DNA from 2 places in the Bacillus swezeyi genome. Region 1 is predicted to be linked to the other one. Evidence: a T-box and tRNA genes for the amino acid it is inferred to sense, from the RefSeq annotation. Region 1 holds a T-box; the other holds one or more tRNA genes.

The links. A T-box is a leader RNA that pairs with one kind of tRNA and senses whether it is charged. The one in region 1 lies ahead of ileS (isoleucine--tRNA ligase), so its partner is inferred to be a tRNA-Ile.
Region 2: it has a tRNA-Ile gene. The T-box ahead of ileS (isoleucine--tRNA ligase) is inferred to sense a tRNA for this amino acid. The anticodon was not compared.

Annotation. Positions count from the first base shown of each region.
Region 1 covers NZ_CP133085.1:1,846,577-1,854,201, forward strand. Annotated here, with positions in the region: gene pgeF (peptidoglycan editing factor PgeF) at 1-403, shown strand, start outside; gene RBH91_RS09195 (YggS family pyridoxal phosphate-dependent enzyme) at 411-1,106, shown strand; gene sepF (cell division protein SepF) at 1,103-1,555, shown strand; gene RBH91_RS09205 (YggT family protein) at 1,563-1,832, shown strand; gene RBH91_RS09210 (YlmH family RNA-binding protein) at 2,033-2,809, shown strand; gene divIVA (septum site-determining protein DivIVA) at 2,905-3,399, shown strand; T-box leader at 3,461-3,691, shown strand; gene ileS (isoleucine--tRNA ligase) at 3,744-6,512, shown strand; gene RBH91_RS09225 (TraR/DksA family transcriptional regulator) at 6,701-7,066, shown strand; gene lspA (signal peptidase II) at 7,118-7,625, shown strand, end outside.
Region 2 covers NZ_CP133085.1:6,101-13,725, forward strand. Annotated here, with positions in the region: gene gyrB (DNA topoisomerase (ATP-hydrolyzing) subunit B) at 1-315, shown strand, start outside; gene gyrA (DNA gyrase subunit A) at 517-2,994, shown strand; rRNA gene RBH91_RS00040 (16S ribosomal RNA) at 3,274-4,822, shown strand; tRNA gene RBH91_RS00045 (tRNA-Ile) at 4,931-5,007, shown strand; tRNA gene RBH91_RS00050 (tRNA-Ala) at 5,019-5,094, shown strand; rRNA gene RBH91_RS00055 (23S ribosomal RNA) at 5,166-7,625, shown strand, end outside.

The sequences.
Region 1 (7,625 bases):
GATCGCCCATGCCGGGTGGAAAGGAACCGTCAAAGGGATCGCCGGCAAAATGGTTGATACATGGATCAGCCGGGAAGGATCGAATCCCGCCGACATCCATGCCGTAATCGGGCCTTCGATCGGCGCATGCTGCTACATTGTCGATGATCATGTGATAAACAAAGTCAGAAATCTTCCTCTTCAGCAAGAAGACAAAGCCTTTTTGCCGATAAAAGAAGGGGAGTACCGTCTGGAATTAAAAGAAGTGAACAGGCAGCTTCTCTTGCACGCGGGAATTCCGAATGATCAGATCAAGGTGAGTTCACTGTGTACGAGCTGTGAGCATTCACTGTTTTTCTCCCATCGCAGAGATCAGGGAAAGACGGGAAGAATGATGTCATTCATCGGGGTAAAGGAGGTATAGTTTACAGGTGGATGTAAAAAGCAATTTACGACATATAAATGACAGAATAAACGAAGCGTGTAAAGAAAAGGGCAGAACGCCTGACGAGATATCTGTCATCGCTGTCACAAAATATGTTTCACCCGAAAGAGCGCAGGAAGCGCTTGACGCGGGGGTTAAACATTTGGGAGAAAACCGGGATTCCGGCCTGCTGCATAAGCTCGACATATTAATAGACAGCAGGCCGGTCTGGCATTTTATCGGCACGCTGCAAACGAGAAAAGTAAAAGCGATCATCGATCATGTTTCATATATTCATTCTTTAGACAGGCTGTCATTAGCCGATGAAATTCAAAAGAGGGCGAAAAAGCCTGTTGACTGTTTTGTACAGGTCAATACATCGCTTGAATCTTCAAAACACGGCATGACAAAAGAAGAGGTTATTCCTTTTGTGAGAAAGCTGTCTGCTTATGAAAACATTAGAATCGCCGGATTAATGACAATGGCGCCTTTTACGGATGACGAGGAGGAAATCAGAAGCTGTTTCCGCTCGTTGAGAGAGCTGCGCGGCGAGGTGCAGCGGCTGAACCAATGGAACGCGCCGTGCAGCGAACTTTCAATGGGAATGTCAAACGACTTTACGATCGCTGTAGAGGAAGGCGCAACATTCATCAGAATCGGATCTTCCTTAGTCGGAAATGAAACTGGAGGTGGACAATCATGAGTCTGAAAAACAAATTCAAAAACTTTTTTGCCATGGATGATGAGGAATATGAATACGAATATATTGAAACGGACAGGGAAGAAATCCCTGAAGAGCAGGAGACCAATGACAGAACCGCCTACCAGTCGAAATCGGCTGGGAAGCAGAATGTGGTAAGTTTGCAAAGCGTTCAAAAATCTTCTAAAGTAGTGTTAAGTGAGCCTCGGGTGTACGCGGAAGCCCAGGAAATCGCAGATCATATCAAAAACCGCCGCGCCGTTGTCGTCAACTTGCAGCGCATCCAGCATGATCAGGCGAAAAGAATCGTCGATTTCTTGAGCGGTACGGTCTATGCCCTCGGCGGCGATATTCAGCGGATCGGAGCCGACATCTTTTTATGCACGCCGGAAAACGTAGATGTCTCCGGGACGATTTCCGAGCTCATTGAAGAAGAACATCAGAGGTGGTAAATCGCAGATGAACTTTATATATCAAATTTTAAGCACACTTTTAACAGTCTATTCCTTTGCGCTCATTATCTACATTTTTATGTCTTGGGTGCCCAATGCGAGAGAATCATCGATCGGCAGAATGCTGGCATCTGTTTGCGAACCTTATCTGGAGCCGTTCAGAAGGTTCATTCCGCCCCTCGGCATGATTGATATTTCTCCACTCGTGGCCATTTTCGTACTGCGGTTTGCGGATATGGGTTTACTGCAGGTCTTCCGGTTCATTTCCTCTATTTAATGAGGGTGTTTTGCGGAATTCGGCTGCAAAGGGTCGGCTGAAAGAGCCGAGCTTTGCGGCTTTTGGCCTTGTCTTACAAAAGGGAGGGCATTGCCCTTGCTATAACCGCCGAAGCACAGCCGTGAAGACGAATCAACGTTTTCGGGCAAGCTTTTGGGCTTGGCTGAAAGCCAAGCCTCTTTACATAGAAAGGAAAGACAATGAGCGATATTTACCAGCATTTTAGAAAAGACGAAGAGCCGTTCATTGACCAGGCTCTTGAATGGAAAAGAATTGTGGCGGAACAATATCGGCTGAAGCTGACCGATTTTTTGGATCCGCGGGAACAAGTGATATTAACCTCTGTCATCGGCCAGTCAGATGAAGTGAAACTTGATTTTTTCGGCGGTTTTCCTGAAGCCGAGCGGAAGAGAGCTGTCCTTTATCCGGAATATGCCGAGCCGTCTGCGGAAGATTATCAGCTTCAGGCTTATGAAGTCCTGTACCCGGAAAAGTTCGCCTCGATTGAACATCGTGAGCTCCTCGGCTCTTTAATGGGGATCGGACTAAAGCGGCAGAAGTTCGGCGACCTGATCTTTGCCGGCGGGACATGGCAGTTTATTTGTTCGGAAGAGGTTGCTGACTTCGTGTTTTCGCAGCTGACCCATATCGGCAGAGTGAAGGTGTCTCTTGAAAAAATTCCGCTTTTAAAGCTTAAAGTACCAGAGCAGGATGTCGAAATAAGAGATGACACAGTTTCATCTCTGAGGCTTGATACGATTTGCTCGGCAGTGAGCAGACAATCCCGGCAAAAAGCACACGTTCTCGTTAAAAACGGGCTTGTGAAAGTCAATTGGAAGGTCATTGAAGACCCCTCATATTCACTCGCAGAAGGAGATATGCTGTCTGTGCGCGGCTTTGGCCGTTTCAAGCTGAAAAACATTGACGGCAAAACAAAAAAGGGCAAATGGAGATTGTCATTCGAAAAACAAAAGTGAGACGTTTTCACAGTTTTTTCTCCGCCCGGTCGAATTTTGCTTTATAATGTTGACTAGGACAATTGTACATAAAGAAAATAATGGAGGTGGGCAGCATGCCTTTGACGCCAAATGATATTCATAATAAAACATTTACGAAAGCGTTCCGCGGCTATGATGAAGATGAAGTGAACGAATTTCTGACCCAGGTGAGAAAAGATTATGAAATCGTTCTGCGCAAAAAAAATGAGCTTGAAGCAAAGGTGAATGAGCTGGACGATCGTCTCGGACATTTCTCGACGATCGAAGAAACCCTGAATAAATCGATTCTTGTCGCACAGGAAGCGGCAGAGGACGTAAAACGCAACTCTGAGAAAGAAGCGAAGCTCATCGTTCGCGAGGCTGAGAAAAACGCCGACCGGATCATTAATGAATCTCTCTCTAAATCAAGAAAAATCGCGATGGAAATTGAAGAGCTGAAAAAACAGTCAAAAGTGTTCAGAACCCGCTTCCAAATGCTGATTGAAGCACAGCTTGACCTGCTGAAAAATGATGATTGGGACCACTTGCTTGAATATGAAGTGGATGCGGTTTTTGATGAAAAGGAATAGTTTTTCTTTTCAATCTTGACATGATATCACCTGTTCGCATATAATACGTTCATAATTGCGATGAAAAACGTTTGAGAGGGACAGACATCGATTCCGAACAGCAATCGAAGCGACCCAGGGGTGGTGCAAGCCTGGGATTGTTGGAATTCATGTGGATCAGCCCTCAAGTTTCCTTTCTGAACCGTACAGTAGGAAAGGACGTTCCATCACGTTACGATGTTTGAGCGGATAAGCTGAAATTGGCTTATCTAAAAGGGTGGTACCGCGAGATCAAAGCCTTCTCGTCCCTTATGGGATGAAAAGGCTTTTTTTGTTTTAGAAAAGAATGTTTTGGAGGAATGATGATGGATTACAAAGACACGCTCTTAATGCCGAAAACAGATTTTCCGATGAGAGGAAACCTGCCAAACCGGGAGCCTGAAATTCAGGGGAAATGGGAGGACATGGACATTTACCGGCTCGTTCAGAAACGGACGGAAGGCAGACCGATGTTTGTTTTGCACGACGGACCTCCATATGCGAACGGTGACATCCATATGGGGCATGCGCTTAACAAAGTTTTGAAGGACTTTATCGTCCGTTCGAGATCGATGAGCGGCTACCATGCACCTTATGTGCCCGGCTGGGATACTCACGGACTGCCGATTGAAACGGCGCTTACAAAAAACAAAAAAGTAAAGCGCAAAGAAATGACGGTAGCCGAATTCCGCAAGCTTTGCGAAGAATATGCATGGCAGCAGATCGAAGGCCAAAAAGCACAGTTTAAACGCCTGGGCGTCAGAGGAGACTGGGAAAACCCATATGTCACGCTAAAGCCTGAATTTGAAGCCCAGCAAATTAAAGTGTTTGGCGAGATGGCGAAAAAAGGCTACATCTACAAAGGGCTGAAGCCGGTTTACTGGTCTCCTTCAAGCGAATCCGCTTTAGCTGAAGCGGAAATCGAATATCATGATAAACGTTCACCATCTATCTATGTTGCTTTTGATGTGAAGGACGGACAAGGCGTTTTGACAAACGGCGAAAAGTTCATCATCTGGACAACAACGCCATGGACGATCCCGGCAAACCTCGGAATCGCCGTACACCCTGAGTTGGAATACAGTGTGGTGGCTGCGGGCGGCTCGCGTTATGTGATCGCAAGCGCATTGGTTGAAAGTGTTGCAAATGTGCTCGGTTTTGAAAATCCGGAAGTCGTGCAAACTGTCAAAGGAAAAGATTTGGAGCACATTGTGGCCGCTCATCCTTTATACGGCAGAGATTCTCTCGTCATGCTCGGTGAACACGTTACAACTGAGGCAGGTACAGGCTGCGTTCATACCGCTCCGGGACACGGGGAAGACGACTTTATCATCGGCCAGAAATACGGACTTGACGTCCTTTGCCCTGTAGATGAAAAAGGAACGATGACAAGTGAAGCGCCTGGCTTTGAAGGGCTGTTTTACGATCAGGCCAACAAGCCGATTACAGAAAAGCTCGAAGAAAACGGCGCTCTTATGAAGCTGGAGTTTATCACCCATTCTTATCCGCATGACTGGAGAACGAAAAAGCCGACGATTTTCCGTGCGACAGCCCAATGGTTCGCATCTATTAAAGACTTTAGAAACGAGCTGCTTGAGGCGGTTCAGGAAACAAAATGGGTGCCTGAATGGGGCGAAACCCGCCTTTACAATATGATCCGCGACCGCGGTGACTGGTGTATCTCAAGACAGCGCGCATGGGGCGTGCCAATTCCGGTATTTTACGCGGAAAACGGCGAACCGATCATCACCGATGAGACGATTGAACATGTTTCCGCTTTGTTCAGGGAGCACGGATCAAATATTTGGTTTGAAAAAGAAGCGAATGAACTGCTTCCTGAAGGTTTTACACACCCTGAAAGCCCGAACGGCAAGTTTACAAAAGAGCAGGACATCATGGATGTCTGGTTTGATTCCGGTTCATCCCATCAGGCTGTATTGGAAGAGCGTGATGACTTAGTCAGACCTGCTGATTTATATTTGGAAGGGTCTGACCAATATCGCGGCTGGTTTAACTCATCCATTTCAACCGCTGTCGCCGTGACGGGAAAAGCACCTTATAAAGGCGTTTTATCACACGGATTTGCACTTGACGGAGAAGGCCGAAAAATGAGTAAATCGCTTGGCAATGTCGTTATTCCGGCAAAAATCATGAACCAATTTGGAGCGGATATTCTGCGGCTGTGGGTTGCATCTGTCGACTATCAAGCAGATGTCCGTGTATCTGACGCGATTTTAAAACAAGTCGCTGAAGTATATCGGAAAATCCGCAATACGTTCCGCTTCCTGCACGGCAATATTGCCGATTTTGATCCGGCAAAAGATGCGGTCGCTGTAGAAGAGCTTCGCGAAGTGGATCAATATATCCTGATCAAGCTGAACAGCCTTATTGAAAAAGTCAAAAAAGCGTATGAGGAATATGATTTTGCGGTGATTTATCATGCCGTTCATAACTTCTGTGCAATCGAGCTCAGCTCATTCTATATGGATTTTGCAAAAGACGTCGTCTATATTGAGCATGCAGATCATCAAGACCGCCGCAGCATGCAGACCGTGTTTTACGAAACATTGCTTGCGCTCGTTAAACTGATTGCGCCGATCCTGCCGCATACAGCTGATGAAATGTGGACCCATTTCACATTTGTAACGGAAAAAAGCGTTCAGCTCAGCGATATGCCGGAAACGCAGGAGATTCCGAATGCGAAAGAGACGGAGGAGACATTCGACCGTTTCATGAAGCTTCGTGATGATGTCTTAAAAGCGCTGGAAACGGCCCGTAATGAAAAGATCATCGGAAAGTCTTCAGTGGCAAGCCTGACGCTTTATCCGAACGAACAATCAAAGGCTTTGCTCTCTTCAATTAAGGAGGATGTCAAACAGCTCTTTATCGTTTCAGAACTTGCAATCGGCGGAACGGAAGCAGAAGCTCCAAAAGAGGCGCAGTCGTTTGAAACAGGCAAAATCGTCGTCACACAGGCTGAAGGTGAGACTTGTGAGCGGTGCCGCATGGTCTCAAAAGAAATCGGCCAGGATGCTGACCATCCTGAACTTTGCCCTCGCTGTGCAGGGATTGTGAAAACATATTATCAAAATTAACCAACAAGCGGTTCGGTTTTCCGAACTGCTTTTTTTATTGCTTTAAAAACCGCTTTTTTAAAGCATTTTAAGAAAGCATCATCCCAAAGCTGACATCGTTTTGAACGTCAGGAAAAATCTTATCAGCTTGGAGATTCGATTTGTCGGCAACACTAAAGGCACAACGCGAAGAGCAGGAGTTGATTCAGGTGGATCATCAGCTGTCAAAGATTCATACAGAGCTTCTTCAAACGAAGGAAGAACTGGAATCAAGACTATTTGAGTATTCCTTTTTTCAACAACATTCTCAAAACATCAATGCATATCAGCAGGCGACTCTCATGTATCATGTAAAAGAAGAGCTACAGGATGTGCTTTTGGCCCTTTCTAAAATAGAAAATGGAACATATGGTATTTGTGAGGAAACAGGCCAGGAGATCCCTCTTTCAAAGCTTGCCGTTCTGCCAACAGCAAGAACGGCGAACGATTTTCTGTACCATATTCAGTTTGAAAAAAAGACGCTGCCCATCTGGGCTGAAACCGATGAGGGATACAGTCATGCACTGTATTCGTGATAATGGGACAACGGTTCTTAAAGAGGGCGTGATGTGCAGCCCTCTTTAAGGATGTCAACGAATATTCCTTTACTCCTATTCTTTTTCTTGATAAAATGCTTAAATGAAGAGAAACAGAAACTGGAGGAACAGTCTGTGCCCTATTACATAATTGCACTGATTATGATCGGTATCGATCAATTAACCAAATGGTTTGTCGTCAGCAAGATGGAGTATGGAGAAAGCATTCCTGTCCTAGACGGCTTCTTTCAGATCACCTCGCATCGGAATACAGGTGCCGCATGGGGCATTCTTGAAGGGCAGATGTGGTTTTTTTACATTATAACAACGGTTGTCATTATCGGTATCGTCTACTACATCCAAAAGCATGCAAAGGGGCAGGTTCTGCTTGGAACGGCGCTCGGATTGATGCTTGGCGGAGCCATCGGCAATTTTATCGACCGTGTAGTCAGACAAGAAGTTGTCGACTTTATCCATGTAACGATCGTCAACTATCATTACCCGATTTTCAACATCGCTGATTCGTCTTTATGCATCGGTGTCCTGCTCTTATTTATAC
Region 2 (7,625 bases), 1.8 Mb from region 1:
CCGCCGCTCTATAAAGTGCAGCAGGGGAAACGCGTCGAATATGCATACAATGACAAGCAGCTTGAAGAAATTTTAAAAGAGCTTCCGCAAAATCCTAAGCCCGGCCTTCAGCGCTATAAAGGTTTGGGAGAGATGAATGCGACTCAGCTTTGGGAAACAACGATGGACCCGGAAACGAGAACATTGCTTCAAGTGACGCTCAAAGATGCAATCGATGCCGATGAAACCTTTGAAATGCTGATGGGAGACAAGGTGGAGCCGCGGCGAAACTTCATCGAAGAAAATGCCCGCTATGTAAAGAACCTAGATATTTAACACCGATAAGACCTTATTTTCGCTTAAATGAAATAAGGTCTTTTCTAAAATATGAAAGGGTGAAACCTTTCATATTCTAGTAATTTAATGTGTATAAAATCAAGATTATTGATATAATGGAGAATAGCCTTATTCGTTGAAGAGTATAAATACAAATCTACTCCCACACAACTCATGTAGATTCTCCAGGGAGGTTTTTTAATGAGTGAACAACATAAGCCCCAAGTTCAGGAAATTAATATCAGTCAGGAAATGCGCACATCTTTTTTAGATTATGCGATGAGTGTTATTGTTTCCCGCGCTCTTCCAGATGTAAGAGACGGCCTTAAACCGGTGCATAGAAGAATCCTGTACGCGATGAACGACCTTGGGATGACAAGTGACAAACCATATAAAAAATCCGCGCGGATCGTCGGCGAAGTTATCGGTAAGTACCACCCTCATGGTGATTCTGCCGTTTACGAATCCATGGTCAGAATGGCGCAGGACTTTAACTATCGGTACATGCTCGTTCAAGGCCATGGAAACTTTGGTTCTGTCGATGGCGATTCGGCTGCGGCTATGCGTTATACAGAAGCGAGAATGTCGAAAATATCCATGGAAATTCTCAGAGATATTAATAAAGACACGATCGATTATCAGGACAACTATGACGGATCTGAAAGAGAACCGATTGTCATGCCTGCCAGATTTCCAAATCTGCTTGTCAATGGAGCTGCCGGGATAGCAGTAGGTATGGCGACAAACATTCCGCCTCACCAGCTCGGTGAAATTATTGACGGTGTATTGGCTGTCAGCAAGAACCCTGAGATGACGCTCGCAGAATTGATGGAAATCATTCCGGGGCCGGACTTCCCGACAGCAGGGATGATCATGGGCAGAAGCGGAATCCGTAAAGCCTATGAAACAGGCAGGGGTTCAATCACGCTTCGGGCCAAAGCTCAAATCGAAGAAACATCCTCTGGCAAACAGGTCATCATCATTACGGAAATACCGTACCAGGTGAATAAAGCGAAACTGATTGAAAAAATCGCCGACCTTGTCCGGGATAAGAAAATCGAAGGAATCACAGATCTCCGCGATGAATCAGACCGAAACGGAATGAGGATTGTTATCGAGCTGAGAAGGGATGCAAATGCCAACGTCCTGTTAAATAACTTGTACAAGCAAACGGCTCTCCAAACATCATTCGGTATTAATCTTTTAGCGCTCGTGGACGGACAGCCGAAAGTATTGAGCTTAAAGCAATGTCTTGAGCATTACCTCGACCACCAAAAAGTGGTGATCAAAAGACGTACGGCTTTCGAACTTCGAAAAGCGGAAGCGAGAGCTCACATCCTTGAGGGATTGAGGATCGCTCTAGACCACCTTGATGAAGTTATTTCCTTAATCAGAAACTCGCAAACGGCTGAAATTGCGAAAAATGGGTTAATCGAGAAATTTTCATTGACTGAAAAACAAGCACAAGCCATCTTGGACATGCGTCTTCAGCGGTTAACAGGTCTCGAACGCGAAAAAATCGAAGAAGAATACAAAAGCTTGGTTGAGCTGATCGCAGAGTTAAAAGCGATTTTAGCAGACGAAGAAAAGGTTCTTGAAATCATCCGTGAAGAACTGACAGAGATTAAAGACCGCTTCAATGATGAGCGCCGGACGGAGATCGTGACGTCAGGACTTGAAACAATCGAGGACGAAGATCTCATTACGAGAGAAAATATCGTTGTCACTTTAACTCATAATGGCTATATCAAACGCCTGCCTTCTTCCACTTACCGTAGCCAAAAACGGGGCGGAAAAGGAATCCAGGGTATGGGAACAAATGAAGATGACTTCGTTGAACACCTGATCTCCACATCCACTCATGACACGATTCTCTTTTTCTCAAATAAAGGGAAGGTATATCGTGCCAAAGGGTATGAAATTCCTGAATTCGGCCGAACTGCAAAGGGAATTCCAATCATCAACCTGCTTGAAGTGGAAAAAGGGGAATGGATCAATGCGATCATTCCGGTTTCCGAGTTTGACGATGAATCATACTTGTTCTTTACCACTAAACACGGAATTTCAAAACGGACGCCGCTTTCTCAATTCGCCAATATTCGCAACAACGGTTTAATTGCCTTAAGTCTTCGCGGCGAAGATGAGCTGATGGCTGTACGATTGACTGACGGCAACAGGCAAATTATTATTGGAACGAAAAACGGACTGCTGATTCGATTCCCAGAAACCGATGTAAGACAGATGGGAAGAACCGCAGCCGGTGTTAAGGGCATCACGCTCACAGGTGACGACATGGTTGTCGGCATGGAAATTTTAGAAGAGGATTCCCATGTTTTAATCGTAACGGAAAAAGGATACGGCAAACAGACGCCTGCTTCAGAATACAGAACGCAAAGCCGTGGAGGAAAAGGGTTGAAAACCTGCAAGATCACGGAAAACAACGGGCCTCTTGTTACAGTCAAAGCAACAAAAGGAGAAGAAGATTTGATGATCATCACCGCCAGCGGAGTGATCATACGGATGGATATTAATGATATTTCCATTACCGGCCGTGTAACGCAGGGTGTCCGCCTCATCCGGTTAGGTGATCAGGAGCATGTAGCTACTGTAGCCTTGGTTGAAAAAGACGAAGAAATCGATGACACGGAAACTGAAGAGCTTGAAGCCGATGAATCATAAAAAATGCAGCCTGCGGGCTGCATTTTTTATTGTTGTGTAATATAGATTAGGGTCTTTTCTCCAAATCAATCATATGCTATAATATTTCTTGGCCGCTTATAAAGAAAGCAAAAGCAAAACTTTTTTAAAAAAAGTATTGACCGCTCGTCTCTCAGATGTTATATTTAAGTGGTCGCTTTGAGAGCGGCAACGAAGTTCTTTGAAAACTAAACAAGACAAACGTACCTGTTAATTCATTAAATAAATCGCACATGCGAATGTGCGTAGTCATTATCAAACTTCATGGAGAGTTTGATCCTGGCTCAGGACGAACGCTGGCGGCGTGCCTAATACATGCAAGTCGAGCGAACCGACGGGAGCTTGCTCCCTTAGGTTAGCGGCGGACGGGTGAGTAACACGTGGGTAACCTGCCTGTAAGACTGGGATAACTCCGGGAAACCGGGGCTAATACCGGATGCTTGATTGAACCGCATGGTTCAATCATAAAAGGCGGCTTCGGCTGCCGTTTACAGATGGACCCGCGGCGCATTAGCTAGTTGGTGAGGTAATGGCTCACCAAGGCGACGATGCGTAGCCGACCTGAGAGGGTGATCGGCCACACTGGGACTGAGACACGGCCCAGACTCCTACGGGAGGCAGCAGTAGGGAATCTTCCGCAATGGACGAAAGTCTGACGGAGCAACGCCGCGTGAGTGATGAAGGTTTTCGGATCGTAAAGCTCTGTTGTTAGGGAAGAACAAGTACCGTTCGAATAGGGCGGTACCTTGACGGTACCTAACCAGAAAGCCACGGCTAACTACGTGCCAGCAGCCGCGGTAATACGTAGGTGGCAAGCGTTGTCCGGAATTATTGGGCGTAAAGCGCGCGCAGGCGGTTTCTTAAGTCTGATGTGAAAGCCCCCGGCTCAACCGGGGAGGGTCATTGGAAACTGGGGAACTTGAGTGCAGAAGAGGAGAGTGGAATTCCACGTGTAGCGGTGAAATGCGTAGAGATGTGGAGGAACACCAGTGGCGAAGGCGACTCTCTGGTCTGTAACTGACGCTGAGGCGCGAAAGCGTGGGGAGCGAACAGGATTAGATACCCTGGTAGTCCACGCCGTAAACGATGAGTGCTAAGTGTTAGAGGGTTTCCGCCCTTTAGTGCTGCAGCAAACGCATTAAGCACTCCGCCTGGGGAGTACGGTCGCAAGACTGAAACTCAAAGGAATTGACGGGGGCCCGCACAAGCGGTGGAGCATGTGGTTTAATTCGAAGCAACGCGAAGAACCTTACCAGGTCTTGACATCCTCTGACACCCCTAGAGATAGGGCTTCCCCTTCGGGGGCAGAGTGACAGGTGGTGCATGGTTGTCGTCAGCTCGTGTCGTGAGATGTTGGGTTAAGTCCCGCAACGAGCGCAACCCTTGATCTTAGTTGCCAGCATTCAGTTGGGCACTCTAAGGTGACTGCCGGTGACAAACCGGAGGAAGGTGGGGATGACGTCAAATCATCATGCCCCTTATGACCTGGGCTACACACGTGCTACAATGGACAGAACAAAGGGCAGCGAAGCCGCGAGGCTCAGCCAATCCCACAAATCTGTTCTCAGTTCGGATCGCAGTCTGCAACTCGACTGCGTGAAGCTGGAATCGCTAGTAATCGCGGATCAGCATGCCGCGGTGAATACGTTCCCGGGCCTTGTACACACCGCCCGTCACACCACGAGAGTTTGTAACACCCGAAGTCGGTGAGGTAACCTTTTGGAGCCAGCCGCCGAAGGTGGGACAGATGATTGGGGTGAAGTCGTAACAAGGTAGCCGTATCGGAAGGTGCGGCTGGATCACCTCCTTTCTAAGGATATTATACGGAATATAAGACCTTACCGGTCTTATAGACAGGTGCGTTTAGATCTTGTTTAGTTTTGAAGGAACTTCTTCTTCATTTGAATATATAAAAGATGGGCCTGTAGCTCAGCTGGTTAGAGCGCACGCCTGATAAGCGTGAGGTCGGTGGTTCGAGTCCACTCAGGCCCACCATCTTTATAAACGGGGCCTTAGCTCAGCTGGGAGAGCGCCTGCTTTGCACGCAGGAGGTCAGCGGTTCGATCCCGCTAGGCTCCACCAACGTGTTCTTTGAAAACTAGATAACGAAAAGTAGACATTCACAAGAATTTTCTGTAGTGATTCTTTTTAATGGTTAAGTTAGAAAGGGCGCACGGTGGATGCCTTGGCACTAGGAGCCGATGAAGGACGGGACGAACACCGATATGCTTCGGGGAGCTGTAAGCAAGCTTTGATCCGGAGATTTCCGAATGGGGAAACCCACTGCTCGTAATGGAGCAGTATCCATATCTGAATTCATAGGATATGAGAAGGCAGACCCGGGGAACTGAAACATCTAAGTACCCGGAGGAAGAGAAAGCAAATGCGATTCCCTGAGTAGCGGCGAGCGAAACGGGAACAGCCCAAACCAAGAGGCTTGCCTCTTGGGGTTGTAGGACACTCTGTACGGAGTTACAAAAGAACGAGGTAGATGAAGAGGTCTGGAAAGGCCCGCCATAGGAGGTAACAGCCCTGTAGTCAAAACTTCGTTCTCTCCTGAGTGGATCCTGAGTACGGCGGAACACGTGAAATTCCGTCGGAATCCGGGAGGACCATCTCCCAAGGCTAAATACTTCCTAGTGACCGATAGTGAACCAGTACCGTGAGGGAAAGGTGAAAAGCACCCCGGAAGGGGAGTGAAATAGATCCTGAAACCGTGTGCCTACAAGTAGTCAGAGCCCGTTAACGGGTGATGGCGTGCCTTTTGTAGAATGAACCGGCGAGTTACGATCCCGTGCAAGGTTAAGTTTGAAAAGACGGAGCCGCAGCGAAAGCGAGTCTGAATAGGGCGCATGAGTACGTGGTCGTAGACCCGAAACCAGGTGATCTACCCATGTCCAGGGTGAAGTTCAGGTAACACTGAATGGAGGCCCGAACCCACGCACGTTGAAAAGTGCGGGGATGAGGTGTGGGTAGGGGTGAAATGCCAATCGAACCTGGAGATAGCTGGTTCTCTCCGAAATAGCTTTAGGGCTAGCCTCAAGGTAAGAGTCTTGGAGGTAGAGCACTGATTGGACTAGGGGCCCCTACCGGGTTACCGAATTCAGTCAAACTCCGAATGCCAAAGACTTGTCCTTGGGAGTCAGACTGCGAGTGATAAGATCCGTAGTCGAAAGGGAAACAGCCCAGACCGCCAGCTAAGGTCCCAAAGTATACGTTAAGTGGAAAAGGATGTGGAGTTGCTTAGACAACCAGGATGTTGGCTTAGAAGCAGCCACCATTTAAAGAGTGCGTAATAGCTCACTGGTCGAGTGACTCTGCGCCGAAAATGTACCGGGGCTAAACGTATCACCGAAGCTGCGGACTGTTCTTACGAACAGTGGTAGGAGAGCGTTCTAAGGGCTGTGAAGCGAGACCGGAAGGACTCGTGGAGCGCTTAGAAGTGAGAATGCCGGTATGAGTAGCGAAAGAGGGGTGAGAATCCCCTCCACCGAATGCCTAAGGTTTCCTGAGGAAGGCTCGTCCGCTCAGGGTTAGTCGGGACCTAAGCCGAGGCCGAAAGGCGTAGGCGATGGATAACAGGTTGATATTCCTGTACCACCTCCTCACCATTTGAGCAATGGGGGGACGCAGGAGGATAGGGTAAGCGCGGTATTGGATATCCGCGTCCAAGCAGTTAGGCTGGGAAATAGGCAAATCCGTTTCCCGTAAAGGCTGAGCTGTGATGGCGAGCGAAATATAGTAGCGAAGTTCCTGATTCCACACTGCCAAGAAAAGCCTCTAGCGAGGTGAGAGGTGCCCGTACCGCAAACCGACACAGGTAGGCGAGGAGAGAATCCTAAGGTGATCGAGAGAACTCTCGTTAAGGAACTCGGCAAAATGACCCCGTAACTTCGGGAGAAGGGGTGCTCTGTTAGGGTGCAAGCCCGAGAGAGCCGCAGTGAATAGGCCCAGGCGACTGTTTAGCAAAAACACAGGTCTCTGCGAAGCCGTAAGGCGAAGTATAGGGGCTGACGCCTGCCCGGTGCTGGAAGGTTAAGAGGAGCGCTTAGCGTATGCGAAGGTGCGAATTGAAGCCCCAGTAAACGGCGGCCGTAACTATAACGGTCCTAAGGTAGCGAAATTCCTTGTCGGGTAAGTTCCGACCCGCACGAAAGGCGCAACGATCTGGGCACTGTCTCAACGAGAGACTCGGTGAAATTATAGTACCTGTGAAGATGCAGGTTACCCGCGACAGGACGGAAAGACCCCGTGGAGCTTTACTGCAGCCTGATATTGAATGTTGGTACAGCTTGTACAGGATAGGTAGGAGCCTTGGAAACCGGAGCGCTAGCTTCGGTGGAGGCATCGGTGGGATACTACCCTGGCTGTATTGACCTTCTAACCCGCTGCCCTTATCGGGCAGGGAGACAGTGTCAGGTGGGCAGTTTGACTGGGGCGGTCGCCTCCTAAAAGGTAACGGAGGCGCCCAAAGGTTCCCTCAGAATGGTTGGAAATCATTCGCAGAGTGTAAAGGCACAAGGGAGCTTGACTGCGAGACCTACAAGTCGAGCAGGGACGAAAGTCGGGCTTAGTGATCCGGTGGTTCCGCATGGAAGGGCCATCGCTCAACG